Regions from separate parts of the Shewanella sp. SW32 genome, predicted to be linked through region 2. Evidence: predicted binding sites of a transcription regulator. Region 2 holds the regulator's gene; the other holds the start of a gene.
The links. Region 2 encodes MetJ, which represses methionine synthesis genes. Its sites were predicted from a motif close to TAGACGTCTAGACGTCTA; they were not measured.
Positions count from the first base shown of each region.

Region 1 (3,216 bases), on a different contig from region 2:
CGCGTGGGGCAGGGTGGCTTTAATCGCTTTAATGGCATCAATAAAATCGACGGCATAGTTGTCGTGTTCATCGATACCGGTGGCGATGGCGAAGATATTTGGGTCGAAGATGATGTCTTCGGGCGGAAAGCCGACCTTATCGACCAGTACGCGATAGGCGCGGGTACAGATTTCGATTTTACGTGCCTTAGTATCGGCCTGACCTTGCTCGTCGAATGCCATGATAATGGCCGCCGCGCCGTAGCGTTTCACCAGTGTTGCTTGCTCGATAAACTTGGCTTCGCCTTCTTTAAGGGAAATCGAGTTAACTATGCCCTTGCCTTGAATACATTTGAGGCCAGCTTCGATCACTTCCCATTTAGAGGAGTCGATCATAATAGGTACGCGGCTGATGTCGGGCTCAGAGGCAATCAAGTTTAAAAACTTGTGCATGATCTCGGCGCCATCGAGCATGCCTTCGTCCATGTTGATGTCGATGATTTGCGCGCCGCTTTCGACCTGCTCGCGGGCGACATCGAGCGCCTGCTCAAACTTGCCTTCTTTGATCAATTTTAAAAACTTGGCCGAACCTGTAACGTTGGTGCGCTCACCCACGTTAACGAACAGGGATTGGGCGTCGATAGTCAGTGGTTCCAAACCTGCCAAGCGGCAAGCTACCGGAATGTCCGGCAAAATACGTGGATCGTGACGGCTCACCGCTTCGCGGATCACGCGGATATGTTCAGGCGTACTACCACAACAACCCCCGATAATATTAAGCATGCCTTCGCGCGCCCAATCTTCGATCACGTTCGCCATGTCCTCTGGGGTTTCATCGTAACCGCCAAACTCGTTCGGTAGGCCAGCATTCGGATGCGCCGACACATAACACTCACTGATGCGGGATAATTCTTCGACGTACGGGCGTAATTCTTTTGGCCCAAGTGCACAGTTAAGACCGATAGATAAGGGCTTGATATGGCGAAGGGAATTGTAAAAGGCTTCGGTCGTTTGGCCAGTCAGTGTACGGCCAGAGGCATCGGTAATGGTGCCCGAAATCATGATTGGCAATCTGTCTTTAGAATGCTGACCAAATAAGTCATCAAATACCGATTCAATCGCAAACAGTGCGGCCTTGGCATTTAAGGTATCGAATATGGTCTCGACCATAATGATATCCGCGCCGCCTTCAATCAGTGCCTTAGTGGATTCTCGGTAAGCGCTCACTAACTCATCGAAGCTGACGTTGCGATAACCAGGGTCGTTCACATCAGGGCTAATCGAACAAGTACGGTTAGTGGGGCCTAACACACCGGCGACGTAGCGTGGAATGCCTGTGGCAGCAAACACTTCATCACAGGCTTCACGGGCGAGGCGGGCGCCGGCTAAGTTAATTTCGGCGGACAGCGACTGCATGTCGTAATCGGCCATGGCGATGGTGGTGGCGTTAAAGGTGTTGGTTTCAATGATGTCGGCACCGGCGTTTAAGTAGTCGGTGTGAATTTGTTTGATGATGTGGGGTTGCGACAACACCAATAAATCGTTGTTACCTTTGACATCCGTGTGCCAATCTTTAAAGCGTTCGCCGCGATAGTCCTCTTCTTCCAGCTTGTAGCCTTGGATCATAGTGCCCATGGCACCGTCTAAGATCAGAATGCGCTCTGCAAGCTGTTTGCGTATGTCTGCCAATATCTGGCCGGCTTTGGTAGAGGGTATCGTCATAAATAATTACCTTAAATACAGCTAAGTTAAGTCCAAAAATCGGCCATTGTTATGCTAAGTGCATTTTATTGTCGTCAGCCGACATTTTTTGAATACTTGTTCTTAAAAATTTGTTTTGGACATTTAAACGTATAGACGTCCATAATACGCGACTTATGATTGTCAGGGCAAGATGAAAGTCAAAGGCATTAGGAGCGAGAATCGAGAATCAAGAATTTAGGCCCTCGGCTTGAGTTCCTAGCATCTAGTCCCTAACTAAAAAGGCATATATGAAACAAGTTCGGTTGTTATTGTTGCGCCACGGTGAGTGTGAAGGCGGCGCTATTTTGCGGGGTCGTGTGGATGTGCCTTTGAGTAAAAAGGGTTGGCAACAAATGTCGGCAGCAGTTGAGTCACAGGCCAGCGTGTGTAGCGCGATTTATAGCTCGACCTCACGCCGCTGCGCCGAATTTGCCCAAGCCTTTGCCGCCGAATTGCATTCGACGGCGGCGCTGGTATCTGAGTCAAGGCCATTGCAGGCGCAGCTTTTATCGGGTTTACAAGAAATCGACTTTGGTGATTGGGACGGTCGTCGGCTCGATGAACTGTATCAACAAGCGGGCGAACACTTAGCGGCGTATTGGCAAAATCCTTGGCAAACTCCGCCGCCCAATGGGGAAACTATGGCAAGTTTCGAGTCGCGGGTGAATGGGACGATTGACCAGATACTCGCCGCCGAGTTTGAACGATTGACCCTTGACTCACATAAAATGGGTAATGAAAACAGTGCCATTAATGAAACCACTGACAATATGCCAGCCACTCAAGTGTGGGTCGTGAGCCACGGCGGGGTGATCCGTCACTTAATGGCGCGTGCCCTAGGGGTTGAACGGGCGGTGGGGTTTTATAGTCAACTCGATTTACCCGTGGCGGCCGTGGTGAGCATTAATGTGCTGCAAGATGAACTGGGTGCCTGCTATTGGCGTTTAGCTTGGCCGAGTGGGCGCAGGTGTTGAGGCCTTATTTCACGACCTAGGAGTTATGGTGTAGGCGTGATTGTTTGGCGAGAATAAGCTGACATGAAAATATTCTGATTTAAACAGCATTGCCTAATAGGATAGATGTAGGATAATGCTTTTCCCTGACGTTTGAACGAGATAGCGTATTACATGCGCAATGAGTGATAACGTCGCAGAAATAGGTGTTGGGAATAGACTCTCTTTGTTCGAATCGCTCCGTTGTTTTTATTCACAGTGGCGTTGTTAACAAAGAGCATATCAACCCAAATATAATAGGGAATCGGGGAGCTGCTCGTCAGTCAGCCCGAACTGTGCCCGCAACTGTGAGTAGTGAAAAAGATCTCGAATCTTCTTCCCTACGAGTCAGGAGACCTGCCTATTTCTGTTATCGCTGCGTGCAGCCTTAGTTCTCGAGCGGGTGACTCGAGGGAGCAGATGACAATGTGCACAACCTTTTTTTATACAGGTTTGGACTCGATAGGAGCGCCGCTTAGGTGAAACTTTCCGCAATCCAAAC
Region 1 covers NZ_JAKKSJ010000002.1:172,305-175,520, reverse strand. The annotation lists gene metH (methionine synthase) at 1-1,701, opposite strand, end outside; gene L5M28_RS01925 (histidine phosphatase family protein) at 1,971-2,696, shown strand; cobalamin riboswitch at 2,918-3,094, shown strand; gene L5M28_RS01920 (ABC transporter ATP-binding protein) at 3,194-3,216, shown strand, end outside.
Region 1: a site for MetJ is predicted at 1,826-1,843, ahead of metH (methionine synthase). Genes of this name have one in related genera too.

Region 2 (3,216 bases):
GCTCACCACATGGTTGATTTGGTATTCATTGCGCTCATCTAAAGACAACAAGCTGATGAGTTGCGCTTTATCAGTGGCCAAACGCTCACGCAGATCGCGGGCTTGTTCATTCGACAACAACTGCTCAATCAACCCCTGTTGGTAACTGATGAGCACTTGTAATTCTTCTTGCCATAGCTGACCCGCATCACGCAGCGCTAATAATTTATACAGGAAATTCGTGCTTTTACCCGCCGCAGAGACCACCACGAGATCATCACTATGACCGTGGGTTAACAGGATATGGGCGACTCGGCGATAACAATCGGCATCCGCTAAACTGGAGCCACCAAATTTATGTAAGTGACAACGTGCCATCTATTATTCCTCTACTGACAAGCCGCAACGGCGGCTAATCCTGCTTGAATATCTGCAACTAAATCGGCGGCATCTTCAATACCCACCGATAGACGCAATAGGGTGTCCTTAATACCAGCCTCGAAGCGCGCCTGCGGCTCCATGGCTCTGTGGGTCATAGTGGCGGGCACTGCCACTAAACTTTCGACGCCACCTAAACTTTCCGCCACGCTAAATAAGCTGAGTGCACCTAAAAAGGCCACCACTTCGGCCTCGCCGCCTTTGAGCTCAAAGCTCAGCATAGCGCCAAAGCCCTGTTGTTGCTTGGCCGCAATGGCGTGGCCTGGGTGATCCGCAAGCCCTGGGTAATAGACTTTACTCACCACAGGGCTTTGCGTTAATACCTCAATAATACGCTGGGCATTGGCTTGATGCTCGCGAATACGCACCGCTAAGGTACGCAGGCCGCGCAGGGTCAGATAACTGTCAAAGGCTGACCCCGTTAAGCCTAGAGTGTTCGACCACCAATGTAAGCTTTCGCCGATTTGCGCGTCTTTGGCGACCACTGCGCCGCCGACTACATCGCTGTGACCATTGATATATTTAGTGGTGGAGTGGATAACGATATCCGCGCCTAACAATAGGGGTTGTTGCAATATCGGCGATAAAAAGGTGTTATCGACCACCACCAGCGCGCCGACCTCATGGCTCGCCTTAGCAATGGCTTCGATATCTACCACACGCAATAACGGGTTCGATGGGGTTTCGAGCCACACCATCTTAGGATTCTGTGCAATGGCGGCGGCTAACGCTTGGCTGTCGGTTTGGTCGACCACAATGAGCTTAAACTGGCCTTTCTTCGCCAAGTTGGTAAATAAACGGTAGGAACCACCATAGCAATCATGGGGCACAACTAATAAGTCATCGGGGCCGAGCAAAGTAGTCACTAAGGTGATGGCCGCCATGCCAGTGCACGTCACTATGCCAGTGGCGCCCTTTTCTAATTGCGCTAATGCTTCGCCTAAAATGCAGCGCGTTGGGTTGCCTGAACGACTGTAATCGAATTCGCGGGGATTTTTATGACCATCGAAGGCGTAATTAGTCGACAAATAAATCGGTGGCACAACTGCGCCATATTGAGTATCGCTTTCGATACCCTGACGCACTGCCAGTGTGGCTAATTGACGCTCTGCCATGGGGGACTCCTAAATTCGGTAGACTGATAGAGATGTCTGGACGTCTAAATGTACCTAAGCCCAACGCCATCGTCAATAGGCGTGAAGACGTTTAGACGTCTGAACATAAAGAAATCTGTTTGCAATCACAAAGAAATAGTAGCAATAATTTGACTGTTCTTTGTAAGGGTTTAAAATCTGCCCCGAATTTAGCGTTATAACAGGTGAGTCAATGACTGAATGGAATGGGGAATACATCAGCCCCTATGCTGAACATGGCAAGAAGAATGAACAAGTAAAAAAAATTACTGTGTCTATTCCGCTCAAAGTGCTTAAGGTCCTCACGGACGAACGTACTCGTCGTCAGGTCAATAATTTGCGTCACGCCACCAACAGCGAGCTGTTGTGTGAGGCATTTTTGCACGCCTACACTGGCCAGCCATTGCCCAACGATGAAGATCTGTCAAAAGATAACCCAGACAGCATTCCCGCCGAAGCCAAGTTGTTGATGGATCAAATGGGAATAGAGTGGGAAGACATGGAATAGCGACTCGTCGCTTTCAAAGTCATATCACAGTGCTCATCAATAGGGATCGTTAACGATCCCTTTTTGTTTATACCCAAGCGACTTCAAACTTTAAATTTCACCATCTTGAGTTGGTTTGGGATATAGGAAATCCTATGTTTTCTATGATAGATCCACAGACACTCGCCTTAGCCTCGCTGGTCGTGTTTCTGGGCGCATTAACCCAAAGTCTTATTGGGTTTGGGCTTGCGGTTGTCGCCAGTCCTTTGCTGTATATCGTCGATCCACAACTTGTACCTGCGCCTGTTATTGCTATGGGTTTCTCCATCGCCCTGCTGACCTTAGTGCGTGAGCGCGGTCACTTAGAATTCAATGGCTTGCAATATGCGCTCATAGGTCGCGTGCCAGGCGGTTTTATCGGCGCGAGTTTATTGCTGTTTGCGCCTCAACCCATACTCGGTTTATCCATCGCCGCCATTGTGACTGTCGCAGTGATCCTTAGCCTGTATAAATTCAGCCTGCCAGTGAATAAGAAAACCCTCTTCGGTGCGGGCGTGGTTTCAGGGATCTTCGGCAATATCGCCGCGATTGGTGGCCCGCCGATGGCGATTTTGTTGGCAGGCAAAGATGCCTCGCAGTTTCGCGCTGCCCTGTCGGCCTTTTTCATTTTTAGCTCCATGATTGCACTGATCATTTTAGCGATCACTGGCTTATTAGAATTAAAACATCTGTGGCTGTCGTTGATGCTGCTCCCCTCAGTGATTTTAGGTTACTTAGTCGCAGGACGATTAGTGGGCCGTGTCGATAAAGAGAAGACAAAGATGGCGACGTTAGTCCTGTGCAGTATCAGCGCCTTAGTGCTAACGATGAAGTCGGTTATCGAGTTATTACCCCAATAAGCGTCCCGCTTGTACTGGCAAACCTTCTCAAGATTCAAGCAATAAAAAGCACTGACATTGCCAGTGCTTTTTCTTTATCTCTCAATATGTAAAGCCTATCTACACTCAGTTTAAATAGCTTTGCCCTGCGTACACAATAAAGTGTCTTAAGGCGAGTACGCCCGTTAAGCTCGCACAAGCCACCATGATCATCGCGCCCTTAGTGTGGCGAGTCGCGGCGGGTAGCAGCATAAACAGCAATGGAATACCAAAACCTATACCGACAACGCCTATCCAGAAC
Region 2 covers NZ_JAKKSJ010000006.1:138,545-141,760, reverse strand. The annotation lists gene L5M28_RS05150 (bifunctional aspartate kinase/homoserine dehydrogenase II) at 1-357, opposite strand, end outside; gene metB (cystathionine gamma-synthase) at 369-1,532, opposite strand; gene metJ (met regulon transcriptional regulator MetJ) at 1,744-2,058, shown strand; gene L5M28_RS05135 (sulfite exporter TauE/SafE family protein) at 2,193-2,936, shown strand; gene nrfD (NrfD/PsrC family molybdoenzyme membrane anchor subunit) at 3,042-3,216, opposite strand, start outside.